3 regions of the Saccharothrix syringae genome follow, and region 1 is predicted to be linked to each of the others. Evidence: riboswitches for the same ligand, from Rfam matches in the RefSeq annotation. Region 1 holds a riboswitch; each other region holds the start of a gene.
The links. Region 1 has a riboswitch for glycine ahead of gcvT (glycine cleavage system aminomethyltransferase GcvT). Riboswitches for the same ligand answer to the same signal wherever they lie in the genome.
Positions count from the first base shown of each region.

Region 2: another riboswitch for glycine. It lies ahead of gcvP (aminomethyl-transferring glycine dehydrogenase); the one in region 1 lies ahead of gcvT (glycine cleavage system aminomethyltransferase GcvT).
Region 3: another riboswitch for glycine. It lies ahead of gcvH (glycine cleavage system protein GcvH); the one in region 1 lies ahead of gcvT (glycine cleavage system aminomethyltransferase GcvT).

Region 1 is NZ_CP034550.1:9,154,507-9,164,933, forward strand. Features, by position in the region: gene EKG83_RS38230 (hypothetical protein) at 1-154, shown strand, start outside; gene EKG83_RS38235 (COG4315 family predicted lipoprotein) at 242-874, shown strand; gene EKG83_RS38240 (malonic semialdehyde reductase) at 941-1,534, opposite strand; gene glyA (serine hydroxymethyltransferase) at 1,618-2,883, opposite strand; gene gcvT (glycine cleavage system aminomethyltransferase GcvT) at 2,902-4,002, opposite strand; glycine riboswitch at 4,111-4,198, opposite strand; glycine riboswitch at 4,200-4,291, opposite strand; gene EKG83_RS38255 (DUF3817 domain-containing protein) at 4,354-4,656, opposite strand; gene EKG83_RS38260 (hypothetical protein) at 4,672-5,097, opposite strand; gene EKG83_RS38265 (hypothetical protein) at 5,491-5,976, opposite strand; gene EKG83_RS47270 (hypothetical protein) at 6,168-6,329, opposite strand; gene EKG83_RS38270 (CaiB/BaiF CoA transferase family protein) at 7,052-8,179, opposite strand; gene EKG83_RS38275 (acyl-CoA dehydrogenase family protein) at 8,179-9,327, opposite strand; gene EKG83_RS38280 (acetyl-CoA C-acetyltransferase) at 9,503-10,427, shown strand, end outside.
Region 2 is NZ_CP034550.1:8,868,600-8,879,026, forward strand. Features, by position in the region: gene EKG83_RS36870 (hypothetical protein) at 1-40, shown strand, start outside; gene EKG83_RS36875 (MFS transporter) at 116-1,348, opposite strand; gene EKG83_RS36880 (hypothetical protein) at 1,427-2,311, shown strand; gene EKG83_RS36885 (substrate-binding domain-containing protein) at 2,404-4,182, shown strand; gene EKG83_RS36890 (helix-turn-helix transcriptional regulator) at 4,361-5,320, opposite strand; gene EKG83_RS36895 (DUF3224 domain-containing protein) at 5,375-5,776, shown strand; gene gcvP (aminomethyl-transferring glycine dehydrogenase) at 5,828-8,716, opposite strand; glycine riboswitch at 8,866-8,956, opposite strand; gene EKG83_RS36905 (MerR family transcriptional regulator) at 9,155-9,730, opposite strand.
Region 3 is NZ_CP034550.1:9,957,150-9,967,576, forward strand. Features, by position in the region: gene EKG83_RS42000 (L-serine ammonia-lyase) at 1-889, opposite strand, end outside; gene gcvH (glycine cleavage system protein GcvH) at 891-1,271, opposite strand; glycine riboswitch at 1,418-1,509, opposite strand; gene ald (alanine dehydrogenase) at 1,704-2,804, shown strand; gene EKG83_RS42015 (hypothetical protein) at 3,146-3,328, shown strand; gene EKG83_RS42020 (hypothetical protein) at 3,335-3,709, shown strand; gene EKG83_RS42025 (ABC transporter ATP-binding protein) at 3,759-4,958, shown strand; gene EKG83_RS42030 (ABC-2 transporter permease) at 4,958-5,830, shown strand; gene EKG83_RS42035 (ABC transporter ATP-binding protein) at 5,927-9,700, shown strand; gene EKG83_RS42040 (SRPBCC family protein) at 10,230-10,427, opposite strand, start outside.

The sequences.
Region 1 (10,427 bases):
GCCGGGGTTGGCGGCCCGGGGCGACACCCCGTTCACCAGGGCGCTGCGCCGGCTCGTCGCCGGGGAGCGGGAACCCGACGTGCTCGACGGGGTGGCGCCGCCGCACGACGCGGGGGTGCGGCTGGTGCTGGAGCTGCTCGCGGAGGACCGCTGACCCCTGTCTTCGGCCACGCCTGAACCGCCGCCGTGACGGGTCCGTAATCGTCGGTGGAGCGATCGACGGACCTAGGAGGAGTTGAGCGTGATCCGACGAAACCGCGTCGCCATCGCCGTCGGGGCCGGCATGGCAGTCGTGCTGGCGCTGGTCATGTGGACGTCCAACACCACGGTGCTGCGGGGCACGACGGTGGCCCAGACCGGGCAGGTGGACGCCGCCGCCCAGGACGGGTACGAGGTGCCGCTGGCGCCCGCGACCAGCGAGGAGGCCGCGACACCCGAGGCCGCGGCGGCGCCCGAGGCCCAGGCCGCGCCGGCGGGTCCGCAGGTCACCCTGGTCGGCAAGACCGTGCCCAAGATGGGCGAGGTCGTGCAGGACGGCGACGGCCGCACGCTGTACCGGTTCGACAAGGACGCGCCGGACCCGGCGAAGTCCAACTGCGAGGGCCAGTGCGCGGTCACCTGGCCGCCCCTGCTGAGCAACGGGGGCAAGCCCCTGCTGCAGGGCGTCGACCCGGACCTGGTGTCGACGGTCAAGCGCGCCGACGGCTCCGAGCAGGTGACCCTGGCCGGCTGGCCGCTCTACACCTACGCCAAGGACGAGGCGCCGGGCCAGTGGAAGGGCCAGGGCGTCGGCGGCACGTGGTTCGTGGTGCAGCCGAACGGCAAGCGCAACGTCGAGTGCCTGCCGCCGGGCGTGGCCGCGCCGGCCCAGTAGTCCACTGTGGAGCGCCTTGATCCCCCGGCTGGGGTTGGCCGGGGGATTTGGGCGTCCCGCAGCGGGTCAGAGGACCCGCGCGGCCTGCTCGAAGTCCAGGCGCGGGTTGCGCGGCCGGTAGCCGGCCTCGTCCGGGTGCCCGATGTTGACCACCACCAGCGGGACCACCCCGCTGCCGGCGAAGAACTCCCGGCGCACGCCCTCGGCGTCGAAGCCGGTCATCGGGCCCGCGGCCAGCCCGACCGCGCGCACGCCCACGATGAAGTAGCCGACCTGGAGCAGCGCGTTGGTCCGGGCCACCTCGGCGCGGCGGGCGTCGTCGGCGAACGCCTCGCGGGCGTTCGCGAAGTGCGGGAACGTCACCGCCATGTGCTCGGGGAAGTCGGTGTCCGCGGCCAGCACCGCGACCACCGGGGCCGAGCGGGTCTTGGCGCGGTTGCCCTCGGCCAGGTGCGGCACCAGCCGCTCCTTGGCCTCGTCCGAGCGCAGGAACAGCACCCGCAGCGGCTGGCTGTTCATGGCCGTGGGACCCCACTTGACCAGGTCGTAGACCGCGCGCAGCTGCTCGGGGGCCACCGGCTCGTCGGTGAACGCGTTGGCGGTGCGCGCCTCGCGGAAGATCAGGTCCTCGAATGCCCGCGTGTCGAGTGCCGAGGTCATGGGCCGCACCTCCTGGTTGTCCCGTGCGCTTGCCCACGGGACAACCAGGGGCGCGGCGGCGCTATTTCGTCAGGTGGCGACCTTCACAGGTTCGGGTACAGCGGGTGCTTGGCCGCCAGCACGTCGACGCGCGCCCGCAGCTCCGCCAGGTCCGACGAGGGCTGGAGGGCGAGCGCGATGATGTCGGCCACCTCGGCGAAGTCCGCCGCGCCGAACCCGCGCGTGGCCAGGGCGGGCGTGCCGATGCGCAGGCCCGAGGTGACCATCGGCGGGCGGGGGTCGTTGGGCACCGCGTTGCGGTTGACCGTGATGCCCACCTCGTGCAGGCGGTCCTCGGCCTGCTTGCCGTCCAGTTCGGACGCCACCAGGTCGACCAGCACCAGGTGCACGTCCGTGCCGCCGGTGAGGACCTTCACGCCGGCCTCGGCCGCGTCGGGCCGGGACAGGCGCTCGGCGAGGATCTTCGCGCCCTCGACGGTGCGGCGCTGGCGGTCGGCGAACTCCGGCGACGCGGCGTGCTTGAACGCCACCGCCTTGCCCGCGATCACGTGCTCCAGCGGACCGCCCTGCTGGCCCGGGAACACCGCCGAGTTGATCTTCTTGGCCAGGTCGGCCTCGTTGGTCAGGATCACGCCGCCGCGCGGGCCGCCCAGCGTCTTGTGCGTGGTGGTGGTCACCACGTGCGCGTGCGGGACCGGGCTGGGGTGCAGGCCCGCGGCGACCAGGCCGGCGAAGTGCGCCATGTCCACCATCAGGTAGGCGCCCACCTCGTCGGCGATGCGGCGGAACTCGGCGAAGTCGAGCTGCCGCGGGTAGGCCGACCAGCCCGCCACGATCAGCTTCGGCCGGTGCTCGGTCGCCAGCCGCTCGACCTCGGCCATGTCGACCCGGCCGTCGGCCTCGGAGACGTGGTAGGGCACCACGTTGTAGAGCTTGCCGGAGAAGTTGATCCGCATGCCGTGCGTCAGGTGGCCGCCGTGCGCCAGGTCCAGGCCCAGGATCGTGTCGCCGGGCTGGAGCAGCGCGAACATCGCGCACGCGTTGGCCTGCGCGCCCGAGTGCGGCTGCACGTTGGCGAAGCCCGCGCCGAACAGCGCCTTGACCCGCTCGATGGCCAGCCGCTCGATCACGTCGACGTTCTCGCAGCCGCCGTAGTAGCGCCGCCCCGGGTAGCCCTCGGCGTACTTGTTGGTCAGCACCGAGCCCTGCGCCTGGAGCACCGACACCGGCGTGAAGTTCTCGGAGGCGATCATCTCCAGCGTGCTCTGCTGCCGGTGCAGCTCGGCGGCGACGGCGTTCGCGACCTCCGGGTCGAACTCCGCGAGGGAGGTGGTGAAGTGCTCGGACATGTGGATCTTCTCCCTGGGTCAGCTGGATCGCTTGTAGAACGGCAGTGCGACGACCTCGACCGGCTCGTGCCTGCCCCGGACGTCGACGGACAGCTGCGTGCCCGGCGCGGCGTGGTCGGGTGCCACGTAGGCCATCGCCACGGAGTAGCCCAGGGTCGGCGACAGCGCGCCGCTGGTGACCTCGCCGACCGGGGTGCCCGCCGCGTCCAGCACCGGGTAGCCGTGCCGCGGCGCCCGGCGCGAGGTGGTCTTCAGGCCGACCAGGGTCGCGTCCACGCCCCGCTGCGCGACGGCGGCCAGCGCGTCGCGGCCGACGAAGTCCCCCGGCTTGTCGAGCTTGACCACCCGGCCGAGGTTCGCGTGGAACGGCGTGCGGTCGCGGCCCAGCTCGTTGCCGTACAGCGGCATGCCCGCCTCCAGGCGCAGCGTGTCGCGGCAGCCCAGGCCCGCGGGCCGCAGGTCGTGCGGCGCGCCCGCGGCCAGCAGCGCCCGCCACACCTCGACGGCGTCGCCGGGCGCGACGAACAGCTCGAAGCCGTCCTCGCCGGTGTAGCCGGTGCGGGCCAGCAGCGCGGGCCTGCCCGCCACCTCGGTCGGGTAGGAGGCGTAGTACTTGACCGTCGACAGGTCGGTGGGGGTGAGCCCTTCGAGGATCGCGGTCGCCTTCGGGCCCTGCACGGCCAGCAGCGCGTAGTCCGCGGACCGGTCCTCCACGGTCGCGTCGAAGCCCTCGGCCCGCTCGACCAGCGCCCCGTGCACCACGGCCGCGTTGGAGGCGTTGGCCACCACCAGGTACTCCTGCTCGCCGGTGCGGTAGACGATCAGGTCGTCGACCACGCCGCCGTCGGCCTCGCAGATCATCGTGTAGCGGGCGCGGCCGACGCCGATCGCGGAGGCGTGCCCGACCAGGGCGTGGTCCAGCGCGGCGCCCGCGGCGGGACCGGTGAGCACGATCTCGCCCATGTGCGTCAGGTCGAACAGGCCCGCCGACGCGCGCACCGCCCGGTGCTCGGCCAGCTCGCTGTCGTAGCGCAGCGGCATCCGCCAGCCCGCGAAGTCGGTGAACATGGCACCCAGCGCCTCGTGCTCGGCGTGCAGGGGCGTGCGGCGGCTTTCCATCGGGCGGGGTCCTCCCTGGGTGCGGGCATGCCGGTAGCGCCGACCGGTCGGGTCGGCGGGCACGTGAAGGATGACACGGTCCATCGGAGACTCCTCGTCGAGTGAGCCTCCCCCTCTGTCATGGGCCTGAGAGCTTCGCCGCTGCGCGGCTTGCACCGTGGGCGAGGCGCGCCGGGGCGCCTGCTTTCCAGAGTTGCCTTCGTCGGCGGTAGCTGTGCCTGAGAGATTCCGGGGAGGGGTTGCTCCTTCGGCGCCCCACCCGGGGTGGGGACTCTCCCGCGCGACGTCGACGGCCGTGTTCAGTTGGTACCGCCAGACGCTAGGCGGGCCCGGGGGCCCGGTCAACCCTGCTCACAGGGCCTTGCCCGCGTGGAGGCTCGCGACCACCCTGCGCTCGGCGATGAACGACACGAACGGGATCGTGCCCGCGAGCAGCACCAGGGCCGTGCCCTTGATCGACCAGCGGGCCTTGAGCGCCAGGTCGACGGTCAGCACCAGGTAGACCGCGTAGAGGAAGCCGTGCACGGGGCCGACGACCCGCATCATGCCGGCGCTGTCGCCCACGTACTTGACGAGCATGGCGACCACGAGCAGCAGCAGGCCGACGCCGACCACGTAAGCCATGAACCGGAACCTGGTCACCGCGCCGCTCATCGCCCTACCTTCGCCTCACCGCTGGTCCCGCGCGTGCAGCTCGGCGAGCATGCGGTTGTAGGCCGCCAGCTCGTCGTCCTCGTCGTGGTGCGCGGGTGCTCTTACGGGCTCAACGGTAACCACCGGCTCGACCGGCTCCGCGACCGACCCGCCCCCGGGCCTGTTCACGGGCTCCTCGGCGGTGCTCCCGGCGGTCTCGTCGGCGCTGTCGTCGGCCGCCTCCGCCCGGCGGCTCGCCTCCAACTTGCGGAAGCGCCACACCATGAACGCGGGGAACAGGCCGAACAGGGGCCACTGGAAGACGTAACCGAGGTTCTGGAACGTGCCGCCCGCGTGGGAGAACCGCTCCCACTGCCAGTAGGCGAGGCCGCAGCACACGACCAGGGAGACCACGCAGGTCAGCGCGATGGCGGCCCGCTTGGGGGTGATGGTGCCCGGCACGCCTCCAGGGTACTTCGCACCCCGGGCGACCCGGCGCGGCGGCTCACCGCCGCCCGGTCCCGCGCTCAGCCGATCCGCGCTCGACCGCCGCTCGATCCCTGCTCGATCCGGCCTGCTCGATCCGGCCTGCTCGATCCGGCCTGCTCGATCCGGGCCTGATCCCTGCTCGATCCGGCCCGCAGTCCCGCGATCCCGGGTTCCACGCCTCGGGTCCGCGCTCTCGGGCCGGTCTCGCATCTCACACTTCGGGCATCTCACACTTCGGGCGGCTCGCGCTGTCGAGCGAGCCACACCTCCGGGCGAGCCACACCTCCGGGCGAGGGCTCCTCCCACCGGAGCCCGCCCTCGGGCAGGGGCTCCTCGACCACAGGAGCCCGCCCCTCTCGTGCCGGACTAGGCGACGCCGTCCCGGCGTTGCCTCTGCAACCTGGCCACGCACCAGGCCGCCGCACTGCCCCGACGCAGGTGCTGGAGCACCGTCATCGGTCCGAGTCGACGACCGAGGTCGGCGGGCGTGAGCCCGGCCGCCCGGTAGTCCAGAGCGCGCTGGTCCAGCGGGCTGATGCCGGCGTCCCACCACTGCTCCGCCTCCGACAGGTCTCCCACCAGCTGCCAGTAGCTGGCCGCGGCCGCGAGCAGGGCCTCGGGCACCTCGGGTGCCCGCTTCCGCATCGCCGCCACGTAGGCGGGGTCCGCGGACTCGACCCGCATCAGGCCGCGGTGACCGCCGTTCGCCCGCTGCACGGGGATACCGGGGGACGGCGGGGCTTCCGCGAGCCACGCGTCCTTGATCCGGTTGACCTCGCGCAGCTCGGCGTCCTCCGAGCGCTCAGCCGCCCACTGCCGCAGCAGCTCGTCGACTCCGGAGTCCTCGACCATTCTGCCTCCTCGTCGGTCGAAGATCAGCCAATGCAGCGCACCGTATTAGCGGGTACCGACAACCGCTAGACCCCGGTTTGTCAAAAACCCTGTTACCAGCGCGTTATAGCCCTCATTCCACCCGTACGGTGCAACGTCGAGGGCCGTTTGCTACTCACAGTCACCGCACGGATCGGGCCTCGCGAGGTGGACTAGGCGAAGAGGCTGCGGACGAAGGTGATGATCGACTCCGCACCCTGCTGGAGCCACCCGAGACCCGTGCGCACCCCTTCGGCGGACTCGTTCGGCTGGGTGATCAGGAGGAACAGCACCAGCGCGACCGCCGCCAGCGTCACCACCTTCTTGACGTTCACTGATCGGTCTCCGTCCGTTCACTGGGCAGGGGTTGGCGGGCGCCGCACCCGTCGCGTCACCCGACATGGTCTCGCATTCACCCGGATGACGAGCACCGAACCCGCCGGCATCCCTCGACCGGGCGCTGTTCCACCCACGCAGGCCCGCACCGAGCGACCCCCACGTCACCTGATCGGACTATCAAGGGGACCGGCGGTCCCGCCGATCACCTAGGTACGGGCACTCGCCCACCCCCCTGGCACGGACCCCGGAGTTGAGCGACACCGTCACGTCTCCACTGCTCATCACCTGTTTGCGGCGGCTCACGCACCGAGCGTGACAAAGACCCACGACGCCCGCCGGCATTTCTTCGCCACCTCTTCAGGTGATTTTTCGCGCTCATTTGCGATCACCGGACGACCCGGAACACCCGGACCGCCCGGAACACCCCGAACCCCCACCCGAAGCACCCCCACCATTCCCCCCAACCCGCGAGTCCTCCACTCCAACACCGCGAGTCCTCCACCCAGACACCGCGAGTCCTCCAGTCCGACACCGCGAGTCGAACCCCCAGACCCGTCGTGTCGAACCTCCAGACCCCCCGAGTTCCACACTCAGCCCCGGCGTGTCATGCGCTCAAGCCGCGCGTGTCATGCGCTCAGCTCCGGCGTGTCACGCGCTCAGACCCGGCGAGTCACGCGTCCAGACTCGCCGAGCCGAACGCCCGAGCCCCACCCCGGCGTCAGCCGACCACCCCGGCCCGCCGCAGCTCGGCGATCTCGTCGCCACCCAGCCCCAGCTCCTCCAGCACCTCCACCGTGTGCTCCCCCACCCCGGGCGGCGGCGCGGGCACGTCGGCGGGCGTCCGGTCGAACCGCGGCGCGGGCGCCGGCTGCGCCACCCCGCCCACCTCCACGAACGCCCCCCGGGCCGCGTTGTGCCCGTGCCGCGGCGCCTCACCGGGCGCCAGCACGGGCGCCAGGCACGCGTCCGTCCCCTCCGCCAGCCCCGCCCACTCGTCCCGCGTCCGGGTGGCCACCGCCGCCGCGATCCGGGCCCGCAGCTCCGGCCAGTTCGCCGGGTCGTGCCTGCTCGGCACGTCACCCTCGGCCAACCCCAGCACCGCCAGCAGCTCGGCGTAGAACTTCTCCTCCAACGCCCCGACGCTGACGTACTTCCCGTCCGCCGCCTCGTACACGTCGTAGAACGGCGCACCGCCGTCCAGCAGGTTCTCGCCCCGCCCACCGGGCCACGCCCCCGCCGCCGACATCCCGTGCAGGAACGTGGTCAGCAGCGCCGCACCGTCGACCATCGCCGCGTCCACGACCTGCCCGCGCCCCGACCGCTCCCGCTCGTACAGCGCGGCCAGCAGCCCCAGCGCCAGCAGCAGCCCGCCACCGCCGAAGTCGCCCACGACGTTGAGCGGCACGGTCGGCGGCGCGCCCGCCCGGCCGATCGGCTCCAGCGCCCCGGCCACCGCGATGTAGTTGATGTCGTGCCCGGCGCGGTCGGCCAGCGGCCCGGTCTGCCCCCACCCGGTCATCCGCCCGTAGACCAGCCGCGGGTTGCGGGCCAGGCACTGCGCCGGCCCGATCCCCAGCCGCTCGGTCACCCCGGGCCGGAAGCCCTCGACCAGCACGTCCGCCCCGGCCACCAGCCGCAGCACCAGCTCGGCGCCCTCCGGGCGGCGGACGTCCACGCCGACCGACCGCCGCCCGCGCCCCAGCACGTCCGCGGGCCCGGCCGGGCCCGACACCCGGTCGACCCTGGTCACGGACGCGCCCAGGTCGGCGAGCACCATGCAGCCGAACGGCGCGGGCGCCAGCCCGGCCAGCTCGACGACCTTCAACCCCTCCAGCGGCCCGGGCACTAGAGCGACCTCGCGATGATTTCCTTCATGATCTCGTTCGTCCCGCCGTAGATCTTCTGCACGCGCGCGTCCGCCCACGCCCGCGCGATGGGGTACTCGGTCATGTAGCCGTAGCCGCCGAAGAGCTGGACGCACTCGTCCACCACCCGGCACAGCCGCTCGGTGGCCCACCACTTGGCCATCGCCGCCGTGGGCACGTCCAGCCGGCCCGCCAGGTGCTCCGACACGCACTCGTCGACGAAAGCCCTGGTCACGCGGGCCTCGGTGGCGCACTCGGCCAGCGTGAACCGGGTGTTCTGGAACTTGATCAGCTCCCGCCCGAACGCCGTGCGCTCCTTGACGTAGGCCAGCGTCAGGTCCACCGCCGCCTCGATGCCCGCGATCGAGGCCACCGCGATGATCAGCCGCTCCTGCGGCAGCTGCTGCATGAGCTGGATGAACCCCTGGCCCTCGCCGGTGCCCAGCAGGTTCGCCGCGGGCACCCGGACGTCGTCGAAGAACAGCTCGGCGGTGTCCTGCCCCTTGAGCCCGATCTTGTCCAGCACCCGGCCGCGGCGGAAGCCGGGCGCGTCCGCGGTCTCCACGACCAGCAGCGAGATGCCCGTCGCGCCCTGCGAGGGGTCGGTCTTGGCGACCACGACCACCAGGTCGGCCTGCGCGCCGTTGGTGATGAACGTCTTGGAGCCGGACAGCACGTACCCGTCGCCGTCGCGCCGGGCACTCGTCCTGATGTTCTGCAGGTCGGACCCGCCGCCCGGCTCGGACATGGCGATCGCGCCGACGTACTCGCCGGAGGCCAGCTTCGGCAGCCAGCGCCGCTTCTGCTCCTCGGTGCCGTACGCGAGGATGTAGTGGGCGACGATCCCGCTGTGCACGCTGTTGCCCCACGAGCTGTCGCCGGCGCGCGCCTGCTCCTCCAGCAGCACGGCCTCGTGCGCGAAGGTGCCGCCCCCGCCGCCGTACTCCTCGGGGATCGACAGGCACAGCAGGCCCAGCCCGCCCGCCTTGTTCCAGAAGTCGCGGTCGACCTGCTTCTGGGCGGCCCAGCGCTCCTGGTGGGGTACGGCCTCCTTGGCGAAGAACGTCCGGGCCAGGTCGCGCAGCTGGTCCAGGTCCTCGGTCATCCACGGTGATCGGCGAGTCGGCATGCCCCGACGGTGCCACCGGCGGGGCCGCGCCGCCATGACCGGGGCGCGCCAGGCGGGCGGCCGATCGTGAGCGCAATGGTCATGTCGACGACACGAACGTGTGAACTCGGTTGAGCTAATAAGTCACCTGCGGCGGTCATGGGCGCGGCGGCCGGCGGACCCTACCGTTGAGTACATGAGCGAAGCCTTGATCTTCGACGCGGTGCGCACACCGCGTGGCAGGGGAAAGCGCGGATCGCTGCACAGCGCCAAGCCGATCACCCTGGCCTCCGGGGTGCTCGGGGCGCTGGCGCGGCGCAACGACCTGGACACCTCGGCCGTGGACGACGTGGTGTTCGGCGTGGTGTCACCGGTCGGTGAGCAGGGCGCGGACATCGCGCGCACGGCGGTGCTCGCGGCGGGCTGGGACCTGCGGCCGGCGGGCGTGCAGCTCAACCGGTTCTGCGCCTCGGGCCTGGAGTCGGTGAACCTGGCCGCGGCGAAGGTGGCGTCCGGGTTCGAGGACCTGGTGGTGGCGGGCGGCGTCGAGTCGATGTCGCGGGTGCCGATGGGGTCCGACGGCGGCGCGTGGATGGCCGACCCGGAGACGAACATGGCCACCAACTTCGTGCCACAGGGCGTGAGCGCCGACCTGATCGCCACGCTGGAGGGGTTCACCCGCGAGGACGTCGACGCCTACGCGCTGCGCTCGCACCAGCGGGCGACCCTGGCCCGTGACAAGGGCTACTTCGAGCGGTCCCTGGTCCCGGTGGTCGACCAGAACGGCGTGGTGCTGCTCGACCACGACGAGGCGATCCGCCCGGAGACCACGATGGAGGGCCTGGCCAGGCTCAAGCCGTCCTTCGCGTTCCACGGCGAGCTGGGCTTCGACGCGGTGGCCATCGACCGCTACCCCACCGTCGAGCGCATCGAGCACGTCCACACCCCGGGCAACTCGTCGCAGATCGTGGACGGCGCGGCGGCGATGCTGATCGGCAACGCCCGCGCGGGCCGGGAGCTGGGCCTCACCGCCCGCGCCCGGGTCGTGGCCACCGCCGTGGTCGGCACCGAGCCCACGATCATGCTCACCGGGCCCGCGCCGGCCGCCCGCAAGGCGCTGG
Region 2 (10,427 bases), 290 kb from region 1:
CGGCGCGCGCAAGTTCCCGGGCCTGGTGCCGCCGCTCTAGCGGTTCGGACGGGGCTCTGACGGCCGGGGACGCCGCCACGCGCGAAGCCGCCGGCCTGGACGCCGGGCCGCCCCGTCACACCCCCACCACACCCCCCGCCGCCAGGCGCCGCGCCTCCTCCCGCTCCGCCTCGGAGAACGCCCTCGGCGACAGCCCCACCAGGGCGACGACCAGCGCGCCGAGCTGGACCAGCGCGGCAGCCACCCACACCTCCCGCAGCCCGAACCCCGCCGCCACCAGCCCACCGGCCAGCGCGCCCAGCGGCGTCAGCCCCCACGCCAGCGCCCGGTGGCTGGTCAGCACCCGCCCCAGCAGCCCGGCCGGGGTGAAGCGCTGGCGGCTGGACTGCGAGCACACGTTCCACACCATCACCACCGCCGACTCCGCGAACGCCACCGCGGCGACCGCCCACGGCCACGGCGGCAGCACGGCCATCAGCGCCGCGCCCACCACCATGCCGACCTGCGCCCACCGCATCGCCCACGCGTACCCCAGCCGCGCGACCACCCGGCCCGTCACGAACGACGACGCGACCCACCCGGCCGCCATGGACGCCAGCAGCACGCCGTACCCGACCGGGCCCAGGTGCAGCACGTCCTGCGCGTACAGCACGAGCATCGCGTTCATCGCGCTGGCCGCGAACGACCCGAGCGCCACCGCCAGCGTGATCGACCGCAGCAGCCGCGTGCGCACCAGGTACCGCAGGCCCTCGCCGATGTCGCGCAGCGGGTGCCGGTCCGACGGCGGCACCGGCGCCGACCGCAGGCCCCTGACCAGCACGAGCGCCACCAGCGCGGCCACCACGGCCACCCACGCGGGCGCGCCGAGCCCGACGCCGACCAGCAGGCCCATCACCGGCGGCACGCCGAACTGCACGACACCCCGGTCGAGGACGATCATCCTGGTGTTCGCGGCGGGCAGCCGGTCCGGCGGCACCACCTCGGGCACCAGCGCGCCGGACGCGCCGTCGCCGAGCACCTGCGCCGAGGTCACCACGAACGCCACGGCCAGCAGCAGCGGCAGGCCCAGCCCGTCGACCAGGCCCGCGACCCCGACCACCAGCGCCGCGCACAGCTGCACCAGGTAGGCCGCGGCCAGCACCGCGCTGCGCCGCACCCGGTCGATCAGCACCCCCGCGAACAGCGAGAACAGCAGCCACGGCGCCTGGCCGACCACGTTGACCAGCGACACCTGCCGCGGGTCGTCGGTGATCGTGGTCGCCAACCACGGCAGCAGCGTCACCATCAAACCCTCGGCCACCGACCCGGACACCGCGACGGCCTGGAGCCGCACCCACCCCCTGGACATGACCGACACCCTGCCAAGCGCGACCGCCCGCCGGCGACCTTTTAGCGTGGGGTGAACCCCGGCCAGTACCCTGGTGACGTGGGGGAAGTCCTGTCCGAGGCCGAGTGGACCGCGCGCCGCGACGCGCACGCGGCCCGCGTGCGGCGGTGGACCGGCCCGCACCACGAGCGCCGCGCCGCCGGCCGCAAGCACCCGGTGCTCGACTTCCTGTTCTCCTACTACTCCCACCGCCCCTCGCGGCTGGAGCGCTGGCACCCGGGCCCCGGCGTGGTGCTCGAAGGCGACGCGGCACGTGCCTACCTGCGGTGGCCGCTCTACCGGGAGACCGGTGACGGGGTGACCCTGGACGTGGCGGCGTTCGCGCGGGAGCGGGCGAGCACGATCGGGTTCGCCCGGCGGCTGCTCACCGCCACCGCGTCCCGCGCGCCCCGGCTGGGCTGCTTCGGCCTGCACGAGTGGGCGATGGTCTACCGGCAGCGACCCGACGAGGTGCGGCACAACGCGTGGCCGCTGCGGCTGGGCAGCTCCGGCACGGACGCGGTGGTCGAGTCGCAGCGGGTGCAGTGCGGGCACTTCGACGCGTTCCGGTTCTTCACGCCCGAGGCGCGGCCGCGCAACACCCTCCAGCCGACCCGCGAGACCCAGGTGGAGCTGGAGCAGCCGGGCTGCCTGCACGCCAACATGGACCTGTTCAAGTGGTCCTACAAGCTGGACCCGGCGACCCCGTCCGAGCTGGTCGCGGACTGCTTCGAGCTGGCCGTGCGAATCCGCGAGCTGGACATGCGGGCCAGCCCGTACGACCTGTCCGCGCTGGGCTACCGGCCGGTGCGGGTCGAGACGGCCGAGGGCCGGGCCGAGTACGCGCGGGAGCAGGCCGCGTTCGCCGAGGCCGCCGCACCGCTGAGGGCCGGGCTGATCGGGCTGACCGAGGTGCTGTCGCGCGAACCCGTGGCCGGCGGGTGACCACCCGTCACTTCACCGGATCCCCAAGCGCCACCTGTTAGCGTGGCCGCGGTCGGGATTCGCGCTCGTGGTCGACGCTGAGAGGGAAGACGATGTCTCGACACCGCGCGCTGCGGACGAAGGTGCGGCGCGGTATCGCCAAGTGGCCGGTCGCCATCGTCGGCCTGGTGGCCCTGGTGGTCCTCGGGTGGCTCGGCTGGACCTGGATCGGCGGCGTCGCCGAGCGCCGCGCCGCGGCCGAGGCCGGCGCGTGCGACGAGGGCGAGGCCGCCCTGCGGGTGTCCGCGGCGCCCAGCGTGGCCGAGGCGGTCAAGCAGGTCGCCGAGGAGTGGAGCAGGCAGCGGCCCGTCGTCTACGACCACTGCATCCGCGTCGAGGTGCAGTCGATCGACTCCGAGGTCGTGCTGGCCGGCCTCACCCAGGGCTGGGACGAGGAGAAGCTGGGCGCCCGCCCGCACGCGTGGGTCACCGACTCGACGCTGTGGGCGAACCGGCTCGGCGCGCAGGACGCGAGCCTGCTGGGCGCGGCACCCGAGTCCATCGCCTCCAGCCCCGTGCTGCTCGCCCTGCACCAGGACGCGGCGCAGGCGCTCCAGGCCGGTGACGGGTTCCGCTGGACCGACCTGCCGGACCTGACCGGCGCGGCCGACGGCTGGGGCCGGTTCGGCAAGCCCGAGTGGGGGCCGTTCCGGGTGGCCATGCCGGACCCGGCGACCAACGCCGCCACCGCGATGGCCGTGCAGTCCGCGCTGGCCGGGGCGAGCCCGGAGGGCAAGGGCCCGGTGACCACCGCGATGCTGGCGCTGGACCCGGTGAAGACCACGCTGGGCAAGCTGACCGCGGGCAAGCCGGCGCAGGCGCCCGCGGGCACGTGGGAGGCGCTGAACCTGCTGGCGGACACCACCGGCGTGGGCGAGGCCGGGTTCAGCGCGGTGCCCGTGTTCGAGGTCGACCTGTACCGGCACAACACCGGCAAGGACGGCGGCGCGGCGCCGCTGAACCCCCTGTACGGGGTGGCGGCGGGCGGGCCGACGCCGGTCGCGGACTTCCCGTTCGTGCCGCTGGCCGGTGACTGGGTCGGCGAGGCGCAGGTGCGGGCCGCGCAGGCGTTCCGGCAGTTCCTCAAGGAGGACCCGCAGCAGGCCATCCTGGCCCGCGCCGGGCTGCGGGTGGGCTCCACCACCGAGCGGCCCAAGCCGTCGCCGGGCGTGCGGTGGGCGGCGATCACCGACGAGCTGGCGCCCGCCGACGCCAACACCACCCAGCAGATCTCGGCCGCGTGGGCGGCCGCGGGCGACGGCCAGGTGGTGACCGTGCTGGTGGACACGTCCAAGTCGATGGAGGAACCCGGCGGCGACGGGCGCAGCCGGGTGGAGTGGGTCCGGCGGGCGCTGGCCGGGCAGGTCGAGCGGTCGGTGTCGGGTTCGCTGGGGCTGTGGGAGTTCTCCCGGCAGCTCGACGGCGACAAGCCGTACCGGCAGCTCGTGCCGACCGGGCCGGTGGCCGGTCAGCGGCAGGCGCTGCTCGACGGCGTGGCCCGGCTGGAGCCGCGGAGCGCCACGCAGCTCTACACCAGCGTGCTGGCGCTCTACGAGCACGCGCTGGCCAACTACCAGGACGGCAAGCGCAACCGGATCGTGGTGCTGACCGACGGCGCGAACGACGGCGGGCTGACGTTCGGCGAGCTGACGTCGCGGCTGGCGGAGGTCAGGCAGCCGGGCAAGGACGTCCCGATCAGCGTCATCGCCATCGGCCCGGACCCCGAGCGCGAACCGCTGGCCGAGCTGACCCGCGCCACGGGCGGCACCCTGTCGTTCGTCGAGGACGGCCGCGGCATCGACCCCGCCCTGGCCCAACTCCTGTCCGCCTGACCCCTCCGAACGCGGAACTCACCGGCCCCGAACGTTCGACACGCGCGCCCCGGACGTTCGACACGCGCGAGTCGAACCTCCGCGACCGTCGTGTCGAACGTTCGCGACCCCCGAGTTCTACGTTCGCGGGTGTCCGAGTGGAGGGCACGCGGTGTCGGAGTGGAGGACACGCGCGGGGTCAGGGGGTGTAGACGGCGAGGGTGGCGCGGAGGGTGTCGATCACGCGGGCGCGCAGGTCGGCGGGGGCCACGACCTCGACGTCCGGGCCCAGGCGCGCCAGGTCGACCAGGGCGTGGTCGGGCGACTCGACGGGGATCTCGACGGTGGTCCAGGCGCCTTCGGGGGTGACGCCCTCCAGGGCGCGGGAGGCGACCAGGCCCAGCAGGACGCGGGCGCGGCCCAGGCCCTCGGGGGTCAGCCGCACGGTCACGCGCATCGGGTACATGTGCCGCTCGAAACGCGCCGACCAGCCCGCCCAGAAGTCGGCCAGGTCGAAGTCGGGCGGCCGCTCGAACCCCTCGTCCAGCACGGTCGCCTCCAGCACGCGCGAGACGCGGTACGTGCGCAGGTCGTCGGTGCGCGCCACCAGGTACCAGAGGCCCGCCTTGAGCACCAGGCCCAGCGGCTCGGCGGTCCGCGACACCTCGACGTCGCTCCACCGCCGGTACCGCACCCGCACCCGCCGCTGCCGCCACACCGCGTCCGCGACCACCGCCAGGTGCGGCACGTCCTCGGCGCCCCGGAACCAGCCGGGCGCGTCCAGGTGGAACCGCTCGCGCACCCGCCCGGCCCGCGACCGCAGCTCCGGCGGCAGCGCGGCCAGCACCTTCAGCTGGGTCGCCGCCACCACCGCGCCCAGCCCCAGCTCGGCGGCCGGGCCGGGCAGGCCGGCCAGGAACAGCGAGTCGGCCTCCTCCGCGCTCAGCCCGGTCAGCCGCGTCCGGTAGCCGTCCACCAGCCGGTAGCCGCCCGCCGGGCCGCGGTCGGCGTACACCGGCACGCCGGAGGCACCCAGCGCCTCCACGTCCCGGTAGACGGTGCGGACCGACACCTCCAGCTCGTCGGCGAGCTGCCGGGCCGTCATCCGCCCGCGCGACTGCAACAGCAGCAACAACGACAACAACCGGCTGGCGCGCACCGCCCCAGTTCTACCTGACAGGAACTGTCAGCCACAGGGGGCAGCCTGAACCGCATGACGACGCACGCGACCGCCGCGGTCGAGATGAAGAGCTGGACCGAGCACACCTGGGACGGCCGACCGCACGAAGAGGTCACCGGCCCGAAGCAGACGACCGGCACCATGACCACGACCTACACCGGGGACCTGGAGGGCACGGGCGAGCTGCGGTTCCTGATGGCCTACCCGGACGACGAGTCCTGCGACTCGGTCGGGCACGAGGTGGTCACCGGCGTGCTGGCCGGCCGCGAGGGCACGCTGGTCCTCCGGCACGTCGGCGACTACCGCGACGGGGTGGCCCGCGCCGAGGTCACCGTGGTCTCGGCGGGCGGGGGGTTGAGCGGGCTGCGCGGGACCGGCCGGATCACCTGGCGGCACGGCGAACCGGGGCGGTTCGAGCTCGACCACGCGTTCTGAGCCGGTGGGGGAGCGGGTCCGGCCGCTCCCCCACCGATCCGACAGCCGGGCTCAGCCGCCGTAGGCCGAGACGGGCGGGCAGGAGCAGACCAGGTTGCGGTCGCCCTTCGCGCCGTCGATGCGCCGCACCGGCGGCCACGCCTTCACCGCGGTCGCGCCCGCCGGGAACACCGCCACCTCGCGGCTGTACGGGTGCTCCCACTCCCCCGTCACGCAGGCGGCCGTGTGGGGCGCGTTGCGCAGCGGGTTGTCGTCCCTCGGCCACTCGCCCGAGCCGACCCGGTCGATCTCGTGCCGGATCGCGATCATGGCCTCGACGAACCGGTCGATCTCGGCCAGGTCCTCGCTCTCGGTCGGCTCCACCATCAGCGTGCCCGCCACCGGGAACGACATGGTCGGCGCGTGCAGCCCGTAGTCGGCCAACCGCTTGGCCACGTCGTCCACGGTCACGCCGGTCGCCTTGGTGATCGGCCGCAGGTCGAGGATGCACTCGTGGGCCACGAAGCCGCCCTCGCCGGTGTAGAGCACCGGGAAGTGCTCGTCCAGCCGCCGCGCCACGTAGTTCGCCGCGGCCACCGCGGTCAGCGTCGCCCGGCGCAGCCCGTCGCCGCCCATCATCCGCACGTAGGCCCACGAGATCGGCAGGATCGACGCCGAGCCCCACGGCGCGGCGCTGATCGGGCCCACCCCGGTGGCGGGGCCGGCGGCCGGCTGGAGCGGGTGGTTGGGCAGGAACGGCGCCAGGTGCGCGCGCACGCCGATCGGGCCGACGCCCGGGCCGCCGCCGCCGTGCGGGATGCAGAACGTCTTGTGCAGGTTCAGGTGGGACACGTCCGAGCCGAACTTGCCGTACTGCGCCAGGCCGATCAGGGCGTTGAGGTTCGCGCCGTCGACGTACACCTGGCCGCCCGCGTCGTGCACCAGCCCGCACACCTCGCGCACGGTGTCCTCGTACACGCCGTGCGTCGACGGGTAGGTGATCATGATCGCGGCCAGGTCGTCGCGGTGGGCCTGGACCGTCTCGCGCAGGTGGGCGAGGTCGACGTTGCCCTTGTCGTCGCACTTGACCACCACGACGCGCATGCCGGCCATCACGGCGGACGCGGCGTTGGTGCCGTGCGCGCTGGACGGGATCAGGCACACGTCGCGGTCGGCGTTGCCGTTGGCGCGGTGGTAGGCGCGGATGGCCAGCAGGCCCGCGAACTCGCCCTGGCTGCCCGCGTTGGGCTGCAGCGACACCGCGTCGTAGCCGGTGACCTCGGCCAGCCACCGCTCCAGGTCGGCGATCAGCTCCAGGTAGCCGGCGGCGTCCTCGACCGGCGCGAACGGGTGCAGCTCGGCGAACTCCGGCCAGGTGACCGGCTCCATCTCGGCCGTGGCGTTGAGCTTCATCGTGCACGAGCCCAGCGGGATCATGCTGCGGTCCAGCGCCACGTCCTTGTCCGACAGCGACCGCAGGTAGCGCAGCAGCGCGGTCTCCGAGCGGTGGGTGTGGAACACCGGGTGGGTCAGGTAGTCGGAGGTGCGGCGCAGGTCGGCGGGGATGCCGTCGGCGGTGTCGGCGTCCAGGCCGTCCACGTCGGCCACGGTGACGCCGAACGCCTGCCACACCAGCCGCAGGTGCTCGCGCGTGGTGGTCTCGTCGCAGGAGATGGAGACGACGTCGTCGTCCACCCGCCACAGGTTCACGCCCAGCTCGCGCGCCGCGGCCACGACCTCGGCGGCCCGGCCCTCGACGCGGGCGCGCACGGTGTCGAAGAACTCGCCGTGCACCACCTCGACCCCGGCCTCGCACAGGCCGGCGGCCAGCACGGTGGCCATGCGGTGGGCGCGCGTCGCGATGGCCCGCAGGCCCTCGGGACCGTGGTAGACGGCGTACATCGAGGCGATCACGGCCAGCAGGACCTGCGCGGTGCAGATGTTGCTGGTCGCCTTCTCGCGGCGGATGTGCTGCTCGCGCGTCTGGAGCGCCAGCCGGTAGGCGGGGTTGCCGTCGGCGTCCACGGACACGCCGACCAGGCGGCCGGGGAGCTGGCGCTCCAGGCCCTGGCGGACGGCCATGTAACCGGCGTGGGGCCCGCCGAAGCCCATCGGCACGCCGAAGCGCTGGGTGGTGCCGACCACGACGTCCGCGCCGATCTCGCCCGGCGGGCGCAGCAGCGCCAGCGCCAGCAGGTCGGCGGCGACGACGGCCTGCGCGCCGGCCCGGTGGATCTCCTCGATCAGGCCCGCGTGGTCGCGGACCACGCCGGACGCGCCGGGGTAGGACAGCAGCACGCCGAAGAAGTCGCCGCCCAGGCCGAGGCCCTCCAGGCCCTGCGACAGGTCGGCGGTGACGACCTCGATGCCCAGCGGCTCGGCGCGGGTCTCGATGACCGCGAGCGTCTGCGGCAGCGTGTCGGCGTCGACCACGAACTTGTTCGACTTGGCCCGGCCGGCGCGGCGCACGAGCGTCATCGCCTCGGCGGCGGCCGTGGACTCGTCCAGCATGGAGGCGTTGGCCACGGGCAGGCCGGTCAGGTCGCCGACCACGGTCTGGAAGTTCAGCAGGGCTTCGAGCCTGCCCTGGGAGATCTCCGGCTGGTAGGGCGTGTAGGCGGTGTACCAGGCCGGGTTCTCCAGCACGTTGCGGCGGATCACCGGCGGCGTGGTGGTGCCGTAGTAGCCGAGGCCGATCATCTGGGTCATCGGGCGGTTGCGGGCCGCCAGGGCGCGCAGCTCGGCCAGTGCCTCGGTCTCGGTGGCCGGCGCGGGCAGGTCCAGCACCAGGTCGCGCTCGCGGATCGAGTCGGGCACGGCGTGCTGGGCCAGCTCCTCCAGGGAGCCGACGCCGATCACGTCGAGGATGCGCGCCAGCTCCGCGGGCCGCGGGCCCACGTGCCGGTCGGCGAAGGGGGTGCCGTGCTCAAGAGCGGCGAGGGGGATGCGGTCCTGCGTCATAAAGGCGCCTCCTGGGCTACGGGCACACTTCTGCCGTTGCCCTCCCCCTCTGTCTCCTGCCCGAGGTCGGGCGCCTGAGAGCTTCACCCGGCTGACACCGGGTTTGCACCGTCGGCGGGGTCGGAAACCGACCCGCTTTCCAGAGGCGTCTCACCCGCGCGGTCCTTGCGCCTGAGAGGTTCCGGGGAGGATTTGCTCCTTCGGCGCCGAGACTGGCTCGGACTCTCCCGCGCGGGATAAAGCGACTACCCGCGAATCGTACCTGGTAGGACCACCGCCGGTCCCCCCTGCGCGACGTGGATCTCATTGTTCGGGGCGGTCGGCGTTTGAACGGGTTTCGCGGCGGGCACCAGAGGGGTACCGGGCTGTAGCGCGCCCTCGACGCCCCGTGCCCGGAGCGCTTCCCCCCGGGTGCCCCCTTCGCCTGGCCCCCGGCCCTCAGCCGATGGCGCGGGTGCGCCGGCGGCGGGACAGCTCGTCGTCCGGGTTGGGCACGATCTCGGCGCCGTCCGCGCGCTCGGCGGGGAACTCGTGGATGGTGCCGCTGATCTCCCGCATGGCGCCGCTGACCGCGATGCCGAACACCCCCTGGCCGCCCTGGAGCAGGTCGACGACCTCCTCGGGCGAGGTGCACTCGTAGACGGTGGTGCCGTCGCTGAACAGCGTGATGCGGGCCAGGTCCTGCACGCCGCGGCGGCGCAGGTGGTCGACCGCCACCCGGATGTTCTGGAGCGAGACGCCGGTGTCCAGCAGCCGCTTGACGACCTTGAGGACCAGGATGTCCTTGAACGAGTACAGCCGCTGGCTGCCGGAGCCGTGCGCACTCCTTATGGTCGGGCTGACCAGGCCGGTGCGCGCCCAGTAGTCCAGCTGGCGGTAGGTGATGCCCGCGATCTGGCACGCGGCCGGGCCGCGGTACCCGACGAGTTCGTCCGGCAGCGAGGAGTCCGGGAACAGCTCGCCCTGTTCGCCGGAGCCGGACCCGGCCCGGATGATGGGCGCTTCCTCGACCACGCCTGCCTCCCCTCGGTCCGGCCACGACGACCGGCGACCAACGTGAAGCCGCCGCGGTGCCCGAATCACACCGTGGCAATTCACCTGAGCTCGACGGTAAGACCGCCTAGGGGGCAGGTCAACGCGACGCGCTGGGCGTGTCTGACCTCAACGTGAGGTAGAGGTTGAGAGAGTCGACCGACGTACGCCATTCGGGTGACGTTTAGTGATCGTTTAGCCGACCAGTGCTGACGTTGTGTAATCCGGACGTGTGACACCGAGGGGGTGGCACGCGGGGTTGATCCACAACGCACCGCACACGCCTACGAGGGGCTGGGACCACCGGTCGCGCCTCTCGTAGGTGTTACCCGCCCGCGGCGGGTGGAGGTCGGCCGCGCGAGGTTTGGCGGTGGGGGCGGGGGTGCGCTCCCGGTGGGGTCATCCGGTCACGATCGGGTCTTCTCGGGCGGGGCTCCCGGGCGGTCGGGGTGTCGGCGCGGGCAGCCGGGGGGCAGTGCGGAGGCGCGGCGTCGGCACGGGGTGTCGAGGTGTCGAGGTGTCGAGGTGTCGAGGTGTCGCGGTGTCGCGGTGCCGACCGCTTCGGCTGTCGACGGCAGGTCGGCGCAGCCGCCGGGCCCGCCCCGGCCACCAGGCGAGACCAACTCATTTGCAGTTGTCCACAGGCGCCACCCGCGAGGTCCCGAAATGTCATCCCCCG
Region 3 (10,427 bases), 800 kb from region 1:
GCACCGCGGGCACGATGCCGGCCGCGCCGTTGGTCGGGGCGGTCACCACGCGGCCGCCCGCGGCGTTCTCCTCGTTGACGGCCAGGGCGAACAGCGTCACCCAGTCCATCACCCGCAGCGGGTCGGTGGCGTAGTGCTCGGCCGCCAGCCTGCCCCGCATCTCCGCGGCCCGCCGCCGGACCTTCAGGCCACCCGGCAGCACGCCGGTCTCCGTGCACCCCCGCTCCACGCAGTCCTGCATGACCTGCCAGATGTGCAGCAGGCCCGACCGCACCTCGGCCTCGTCCCGCCACGACCGCTCGTTGGCCAGCATCACCCCGCTGATCGGCAGCCCCGTCTCGCGGGTCCGCGCCAGCAGCTCGTCACCGGTCCGGAACGGGTGCGCGACCGGCGTCCGGTCCTCCTTGATCCGGTCCGCGCCGGTGGCCGTCTCGTCGACCACGAACCCGCCGCCGACCGAGTAGTACACCGCCGAGTCCACCACCTCGGCCCCCGCGTACGCGGTGAAGCTCATGCCGTTGGGGTGCAGGGGCAGCGACTTGCGGCGGTGCATGACCAGGTCGCCGTCCTCCGCGAAGGCGATCTCGCGCACCCCGCCCAGCCGCAGCCGGCCCGACGCCCGGACCTCGGCCACCCTCGCCTCGGCCGTCGACGGGTCGACCTCCTCCGGCCGGTGCCCCTCCAGGCCGAGCAGCACCGCCTTCGGGCTGCCGTGGCCGTGGCCGGTGGCGCCGAGCGAGCCGAACAGCTCCACCCGCACCCGGTCGACCGACGCGAGCACCGGCTCCAGCCGGGTCACGAACATCGCGGCCGCGCGCATCGGGCCGACCGTGTGCGAGCTCGACGGCCCGATCCCCACGGAGAACAGGTCGAACACGCTGATGGCCACGTCAGCCCTCGATCAGTTCCGCGTACTTCGCCGCGGTCAGCAACCCGGTGGCCTCCTCGACGGCCACCTTGAACAGCCAGCCCCGCCCGTACGGGTCGTTGTTGATCAGCGACGGGTCGGCGACCACGGCCGGGTTGACCTCGACGACCTCGCCGGTGACCGGCGCGTACAGCTCGCTGACCGACTTGGTCGACTCCAGCTCCCCGCACACCTCGCCGGAGGTCACCCGGGTGCCCACCACCGGCAGGTCCACGAACACGATGTCGCCCAGCGACCCCGCCGCGTACGCCGTGATGCCCACCGCCACCGGGTCCTGGGTGCCCGGCGCCCAGTCGACCCACTCGTGCTCGGGCGTGTACAGCAGCTTCTCCGGATTGGTCACGACAGCGCTCCCTGGGGTCTGGTCCTCGTAACCCCACTCTGTCCTGGTACCTGAGAGCTTCGCCGCGTCCCCGCCGGCCGAACCTTCGGGGACCACGACTTGCACCGTGGGTGCACGCCGGAACAACGCGTGCTTTCCAGAGTCGCCTCGCCCGAGCGGTTCTCGCTGCCTGAGAGTGTGCGGGGTGCTTGCTCCTTCGGCGCCCCGGTCGTGCCGAGGTCTCTCCCGCGCGGGTTCCGGCGCCTCCACGCGACGCCGCGGCCGATGTTCAGTTGGCCCTCGCACGCTAGGTGCCGACCGGGGCGGTGTCAACGCGACGGACGACTTGTCCTCCCGGCACAACGCGCACCCCGCCGCTTGGTGCCACGGGCACGATGACACCGCGAACGGGGTACCCGACCTTTGGTGCAACGACGGCTGAAGGAGCCCACCGTGCGGATCGCAGTTCCCCGCGAGATCAAGAACCACGAGTACCGCGTCGCGCTGACCCCGGCGGGCGCCCACGAGCTGACCGCGCGCGGCCACGACGTCTACGTGGAGGCGGGCGCGGGGCTCGGTTCCGCCATCCCCGACGAGGAGTACCTGGCCGCCGGCGCGAAGGTGCTGGCGAGCGCCGACGACGTGTGGACCGAGGGCGAGCTGGTGCTCAAGGTCAAGGAGCCCATCGCCGAGGAGTACTCGCGGCTGCGCAAGGGCCAGGTCCTGTTCACCTACCTGCACCTGGCCGCCGACCGGCCGCTGACCGAGGCGCTGCTGGCCTCGGGCACCACGGCCATCGCCTACGAGACCGTGCAGACCGCGAACGGCGCGCTGCCGCTGCTGGCCCCGATGTCCGAGGTCGCGGGCAGGCTGGCACCGCAGGTGGGCGCGTTCGCGCTGATGAGGCCGTCCGGCGGCCGGGGCGTGCTGCCCGGCGGCGTGCCCGGCGTGCACCCGGCGCGCGTGGTCGTGATCGGCGGCGGCGTGGCGGGCCTGAACGCGGCCACCATCGCCGCGGGCATGGGCTCCGACGTGGAGATCCTGGACACCAACGTCGACCGGCTGCGGCACGTCGACGCCCTGTTCCAGGGCCGGCTGCGCACGGTCACCTCCACCCGCTACGCGGTCGAGCAGGCCGTGCGCGAGGCGGACCTGGTCATCGGCGCGGTGCTGGTGCCCGGCGCGAAGGCGCCGAAGCTGGTGTCCAACGAGCTGGTGGCGCAGATGAAGCCCGGCTCGGTGCTGGTCGACATCGCCATCGACCAGGGCGGCTGCTTCGCCGACTCGCGGCCGACCACGCACGCCGACCCGACCTACCGGGTGCACGACTCGGTCTTCTACTGCGTGGCCAACATGCCGGGCGCGGTGCCGCGCACCTCGACCTACGCGCTGACCAACGTGACCCTGCCCTACGCGGTGGCGCTGGCCGACCGGGGCTGGCGGGCGGCGCTGGACGCCGACCCGGCGCTGGCCCTGGGGCTGAACACCCACGAGGGCGCGCTGACCAACCTGCCCGTGGCGCAGGCCCACGACATGGCGCACACCGCGATCTGACCAGGGAATGGAGAGGGCCCCGCTCACGTGCTGTGAGCGGGGCCCTCGTCGTGAGAGGCGGCCCGCTCAACCAGCCTGGGGGTCACTGGGAGCGGGCCGCGAGACCAAGCTTAGCCGGAGTTCCGGGTTCGTGCCCAGCGGGCGTACCGGGCCGGCCCACTTTTTCCGCTCCCGGGACTACTTTGCGTGTGCTCGGCTGAAGCGAAAGAGTGAATTCCACCGGTAACGGGTAAGTCACGACGCCCGGGCGGCCGATGCACAGGGCAGGGACCCCGGTCACTACTCAGCGGGGTCGCCCCTTCCGCGGCACCTCGCCGCGCCGCCTCGCGATCGGAGCACCGATGGCTGAACCCCAGGGCTGGATCGACTGCCACGACCCGTTCGGTCGGGACCGGTCCATGACCGTGCTCGTCGAGGACGACCGGGTCCTCCTGGTCGCGCCGCCGGGCGAGTCGGCCGTGATGTCCGTCACGCAGACCCGCCGCCTGCACCACCTGCTCGACCAAGCCGCCGACAGGGTGTGATCGGGCGTGGACGAGGCGCTGCGGGCCGCCGTGCTGCGCCGGTTGGCCCTGCTCGACGAGGTCGCCGAGCGGGGTGAGGCCGAGGCCCTGGTGCCGCTGGCCCGCGCGGAGCTGCACCGCCTGGCCGACGGCTGGCGGCTGCTGCTGACCGTGCACCAGCCCGACCCGGACGGCCGCTGCCGGGCGTGCCCCGGCGTGCTGCGGCACAAGAAGTGGCCGTGCCAGGTCTGGACGATGGCGCACCAGCACCTGATCGGCGAGGCGCCACCCCACCGCGAACGCCGCCGCGCGCGCCGGTCGCACCGCCGCCCGGCGGACCCGGACGCGACCGCGGAACTGCCCGCGGTGGTCTCGAAACCGCGACACGCCCTCCCCGAGTGATCCGCCTGGTGCAGGATGACACCCGGTAGGAGCAATCCGGGAGGGACGCGTGCACGACGGCAGTGGCCGCATCGTGGTGCAGGGCTTGACCAAGCAGTTCGGTCCGGTCGCGGCGGTGCAGAACCTGAGCTTCACGGTGGAACCCGGTTCGGTGACCGGCTTCCTCGGCCCCAACGGGGCAGGCAAGACCACCACCCTGCGGATGCTGCTCGGCCTGGTGACCCCGACCGCGGGCACGGCGCTGATCAACGGCGCCCCGTTCGAGCGGCTGGGCAACCCGGGCCGGGTGGTCGGCGCGGTGCTGGAGGCGCAGGGCTTCCACCCCAAGCGCACCGCGCGCAACCACCTGCGCGTCTACGCCGCCGCGATCGGCGTGCCGGACGGGCGGGCCGAGCAGGTGCTCCAACTGGTGGGCCTGGGCGCGGCGGGTGACCGCAAGGCGGGCGGGTTCTCGCTGGGCATGAAGCAGCGGTTGGCGCTGGCCACCGCGCTGCTGGGCGACCCGCAGGTCCTGGTGCTCGACGAGCCGGCCAACGGCCTGGACCCCGAGGGCATCGCGTGGCTGCGGGCGTTCCTCCAGTCGTTCGCGCGCAGCGGGCGGACCGTGCTGATCTCCAGCCACCTGCTGGCCGAGGTCGAGCAGACCGTCGACCAGGTGGTGATCATCAGCCGCGGCCAGACCATGTACCACGGGCCGCTGGACAACCTGCGCGCGCAGCAGCAGGCGCGGGTGCTGGTGCAGCCGTCGGACGCCGGCGCGCTGGTCAACGCGTTGCGCGAGGAGGGCGTCGCGGGCATCGAGCAGCTGCCCGACGGCCGGATCGCGGTCACCGGCGTGGAGGCCAGGCAGGTCGCGGACACCGCGCTGAAGGCGGGCGTGTCGATCTACGGGATCGAGGAGGAGAAGGCCGACCTGGAGCGGCTGTTCTTCCAGCTCACCAGCGGTCAGTACGCGGCGCCGGGGCAGTTCGGGCAGCCGGGCACCGGCTACTACGCCCCGCCGCCGGGCTACCAGCAGCCGCCCGTGCCGCCGGGGTACCAGCAGCCCGGCTACCAGCAGCCACCGAACCCGTACGCGGCACCGCCGGGCCCGCAGACCCCGGGCACCGGCTACCACCAGCCCGTACCGCCCCCGGGCACGGGCTACCACCAGCCGGTGCAGCCGCCGCCCGGGTACCAGCAGCCACCACCGCCGGACAACCCGTACGGACCACAGCAGGGACAGGGCGGCCTGGGGGGCGGCGCGTGATGGGCAACCTGATCAAGGCGGAGTTCCGCAAGACGACCACCACGGGCCTGTGGTGGGGCCTGATGATCCCGACCGTGCTGCTCGCCCTGGGCTGGGCGCTCGGCTGGGGCGCGCTGGGCAACAGCGTCATGGACGCGATCGACAGCGACGAGGTCCGGCAGATGACCGAGGTGCTGGGCGTCGACCCGGCGAACTGGCAGGTCGCCGTGTTCGGGATCGCGCGCAGCATCAACGTGGCCACCGTGTTCCCGATGATCTTCGGCGGCCTGGCGATCGCCAACGAGATCAACCGCAAGACGATCACCACCACCTTCCTGACCGCGCCGAGCCGGGTGTCGGCGCTGAGCGCGAAGATGCTGGTCTACGTGATCTGGGGCGCGATCTACGGCCTGGCGATCGTGGCCGCGGTGAGCATCGGCATCGCGCTGACCTCGGACGCGGGCGCGCTGCCGAGCGCCGGGGGCTGGCTCGCGCTGGCCGGCGTCGGCGTCCTGTCGTCGATCCTGATGACCATGTTCGGCGTGGGCGTCGGCGCGCTGATGACCAGCGTGATCGGCACCACCGTGGTGCTGCTGCTCTACATGCTGATCATCGAGAACGGCATCCAGCTGGTGCTGGCCTCGCAGGGCCTGCCGGAGGTCATCGGCTTCCTGCCCAACGGCGCGGTGAACGGCCTGACCGGCTCGGTGGCCGCGTCGCTGTTCCTGTCCAACGCGGGCGTGGTGCCGGAGGGCCTGGTGGACGGCCTGCGGGCGCTGGCGGGGGCCCTCGGCGCGTTCGACTGGTGGCTGAGCGGGCTGATCTTCCTGGTGTGGACCGCGCTGTTCTTCGTCGGCGGCTGGGCCGCCACGCAGCGCAAGGACATCACCTGATCCAGTGATCTTGGAAGTGTCACGAGGGCCGTCCCGAATTCGGGGCGGCCCTCGCCACATCCGGACGATCGGAAAGTGTCGGCGTCCAGACCTAATGTGGAGGCCGTGACTACTCCCGACGGCTGGATCCGCAGACTCGCCAAGGCGTGCTGGCGGCACCGCTCCCTCGTGGTGCTCTCGGTCCTCGCCGCCGTCGTCGGGGTCGGCCTCCAGGCGGTCGGCCCGCTGCTGGTCAAGGCCGCCGTGGACGACGCCGTGGCCGGGCGCACCGACCGGCTGGCGTGGCTCGCGGTCGTCCTGGTCGGCCTGGAGGTGCTGACCTTCGGCTCCGCGTTCATGCGCCGCTACCTGGGCGGCCGGCTGGCCGTGGACGTGCAGCACGACCTGCGCCAGGCGGTCTTCGGCGCGGTGCAGCGGCTGGACGGGCCGAAGCAGGACGCGCTGCGCACCGGCCAGGTGGTGTCCCGCTCGATCACCGACCTCCAGCTGGTCAACAGCCTGCTGTCGATGACCCCGCTGGCGTTCGGCACGGTCGTGTTCGCCCTCGCCGCGCTGGTGGCGATGTTCTGGCTGTCGCCGCTGCTCACCCTGATCGCCCTGGTGATCGTGCCCGCCGTGGGCGTGGTCGCGGCGCGCAGCAGGCTGACGCTGTTCCCGGCCACGTGGTCGGCCCAGCAGCGGGCGGCGGACGTGGCGCAGCACGTCGAGGAGACCGTCACCGGCGTGCGCGTGGTGAAGGGCTTCGGCCAGGAGGCGCGCGAGGTCGCCCGGCTGGAGCAGCGGGCGAAGGTGCTGTTCGCCGAGCGGATGCGGGCGGCCCGGCTGACCGCGAAGCCCGCCGCCACCCTGAACGCGCTGCCCTACCTGGGCCAGGTGGCGGTGCTGGCGCTGGGCGGCTGGCTGGCGCTGCGCGGCCAGGTGTCGCTGGGCACGTTCGTGGCGTTCGCGACCTACGTGGCGAACCTGGTCGGCCCGGCCCGGCTGCTGTCGAGCCTGATGGTGACCGCCCAGCTCGCGCGGGCGGGCGTGGAGCGGGTCTACGAGCTGGTCGACTCGCAGCCGGACGTGGTCGACGGCGAGCGGGACGTGCCCGCCGGCCCGGTGTCGGTCGAGCTGCGGGACACCTCGTTCGGCTACACGCGCAGCGAACCGGTGCTGGCCGGGGTGTCGCTGCGGGTCGAGCCGGGCGAGACGCTGGCGGTCGTGGGCACCGCCGGGTCGGGCAAGTCGACGATCTCCCTGCTGCTGCCGCGGTTCTACGACGTGCACTCGGGCTCGGTGCGCGTCGGCGACGTCGACGTGCGCGAGCTGCGCCTGTCCTCGCTGCGCCGCACCGTGGGCGTGGTGTTCGAGGAGGCGTTCCTGTTCTCCGACACGGTGCGCGCCAACATCGCCTACGGCCTGCCGGACGCCTCCGACGAGCAGGTCAGGGCGGCGGCCCGGGCCGCCGAGGCGCACGAGTTCATCGAGGCGCTGCCCCGGGGCTACGACACGGTGGTCGGCGAGCGCGGCCTGACCCTCTCCGGCGGCCAGCGGCAACGCGTGGCACTCGCCCGCGCCCTCCTCTCCGACCCGCGCGTGCTGGTCCTGGACGACGCGACCTCGGCCGTGGACACCGCCACCGAGGCCGCCATCCACCGCACCCTGGCCTCGGTCACCGCCGGCCGCACCACGATCCTGATCGCCCACCGCCGCTCGTCGCTGACCCTGGCCGACCGGATCGCGGTGCTCGACGCGGGCCGCGTGGTCGACGTCGGCACGCACGAGGAGCTGCACGAGCGCTGCCGGCTGTACCGGGACCTGCTGGCGGGCCCCGGCGAGGCCATCGAGCAGGTGGACCCGCGGGCCGACGCCCGCCTGGAGCCCGGCCCGGACGGCGTCACCCCCGAGCTGTGGCCGGCCCCCGAGGGCGACGAGCTGGCCGTGCGCGCGGCGAACCGCTCGGTCGCCGCCGCACCGCGGGCCAGGGGCGGCGGCGGCACGTCGGCCCTGCTGGGCGGCACCCCGCCGACCCCCGAGCTGATGGCCCGCGTGCACGCCCTGCCGCCCGCCACCGAGGAACCCGACCTGCGCGGCGAGGACCCGACCGCACCCGACCCCGGCTTCCGCCTGCGCACGCTCCTGCGCCCGGTCCGCTGGGCGATGCTGGGCGTCGGCGGCCTGCTGCTGGTCGACACGGCCCTGGCGGTGGCGCTGCCCGGCCTGGTCCGGGTCGGCGTGGACCGGGGCGTCGTCGGCAACGCCCCCGGCTGGCTCTGGGCGGTGGGCGCGATCGGCTTCGCCCTGGTGGCGATGGGCTGGGCATCGGCGGCGGCGGGTGCGGTGGTGACGTCCCGGGTGGGCGAGCGCCTGCTGTACCTGCTGCGCGTGCGCAGCTACGCCCACCTGCAACGACTCGGCCTGGACTACTACGAGCGCGAGATGGCCGGCCGGATCATGACCCGGATGACCACGGACGTCAACGCGCTGTCCAGCTTCCTCCAGACGGGCCTGACCACCTTCGCGATCAGCGTGCTGACCGTGGTGGGCATCGCCGTGGCCCTGGTCGTGACCGACCCGGGCCTGGCCCTGGTGGCCCTGTCCGTGCTCCCGGTCCTCCTGATCGCGACGGTGATCTTCCAACGCCTGTCGTCGGCCGCCTACGCGGAGGCGCGCGAACGCGTCAGCGCGGTCAACGCCGACCTCCAGGAGAACGTCTCCGGCCTGCGCGTCTCACAGGCTTACACCAGGGAGGCGCGGTCGGCCGAGGCGTTCGCCGAGCGCAGCGACGCCTACCGGCGCTCCCGCATCCGGGCCCAGCGCTACATCGCCACGTACTTCCCGTTCCTGGCGCTCCTGTCGGGCGTGGCCCAGGCAGCGATCCTGGTGGTCGGCGCCTACCGGGTGGCGGACGGCACCCTGTCCCCCGGCGTCCTGCTGGCCTTCGTCCTCTACCTGGGCCTCTTCTTCGCCCCCCTCTACCAACTCTCCGGCGTCTTCGACGGCTACCAGCAGGCCAGGGTGGGCCTGAGCCGCATCGGCGACCTGCTGCGCACCCCGACGACGGTCCCCCCGGCGACCAACCCCGTGCCGGTGACCGCCCTGAGGGGCGAGGTCGAACTGCGCAACGTCACCTTCGCCTACCAGGGCACCGACCACCCGGCCCTGGAGGACGTGTCCCTGCACGTGGCCCCGGGCGAGACCGTGGCCCTGGTGGGCGCCACCGGCGCGGGCAAGTCGACGCTGGTCAAACTCGTGGCCAGGTTCTACGACGCAACCAGCGGCCAAGTCCTCGTGGACGGCGTGGACGTGCGCGACTACGACCTGTCAGCCCTGCGGCAACGCCTGGGCGTAGTCCCGCAGGAAGCCCACCTGTTCGGCGGTGACGTGGCCGAGAACGTGGCCTACGGCAAACCGGACGCCACCCGAGCCGAAGTCGAGTCGGCGGTCCGCGCGGTAGGCGCCCTCCCCGTAGTCGCCTCCCTGCCCAACGCGTTCCACCAACAGGTGGGAGAACGAGGCCAAGCCCTGTCCGCCGGCCAACGACAACTGGTCGCCCTGGCCAGGGCGGAACTGGTCCAACCAGCCCTGCTCCTGCTGGACGAGGCAACAGCCGCCCTGGACCCGGCCACCGAGTCAGCGGTCCTGGCGGCCTCCGACCACCTGGCCGGCGCCCGGACCACGTTCGTAGTCGCACACCGCCTGGCCACAGCCGCACGAGCCGACCGAATCGTCGTACTGGACGGTGGCCGGGTCGCGGAAGTCGGCACGCACACCGAACTGCTGGCGGCAGGCGGCCGCTACGCCCGACTGTGGGCGCACAGCGTGGGCGACGCGGTACCAGGGGACACCGTCACCGACGACGACCTGACCAGCGCACAGGCGGGCTGACCCACCCACTCACGGCCGGCACCCACCCACCCAACACATGCCATGCCGCGCCCGAGTGAAGGACACGCGGTGCCGGACCGGAGGACACGCGGTGTCCGAGTGGAGGACACGCCGGTGCTGAACGTAGAACTCGGGGGCCCGGAACGTTCGACACGACGGTCCTGAACGTTCGACTCGCGCGGCTTGAACGCATGACACGCCCGGACCCAACGCATGACACGCCGGTACCCAACGCATGACACGCCCGGACCCAACGCATGACACGCCCGGCTTGAACGCATGACACGCCGGGAGGGGGCTGGGGTCGGCGGGGGCCGACGAGGCCCGATTTGACATGGGTTCGAGTGCCATAGGCTGGTCGGAGCCGGCAGGCTCGGCGGGACGCTTTTCCCCGCCGTGCCTGTCGGCTGCGGCCTGCCTCCGGTGCTCGTAAGGGCCCCATGTCAAATCGAGCCGGACGAAACCAAAGGCCGACCAAACCCAACCCAGCCCCAACCCCAACCCCAACCCCAGCCCACAACGCGGAGAGCTAGGAAGCCAGCAGCTCGTCCAACTGCTCGTACCCCTGCGTCACCCCGTAAGACATCCCGCTGGACATGGCCGCATCCCGCCCCTCGACCGTCTCGAACACGCTCACCACGTGCAACCGGGTCCGCCCACCCCCCAGGTCCTCCAGCGTCATCGTCTCCAGGCACACCCCGTCCGGCACCCCCTCGAACGTGAACGT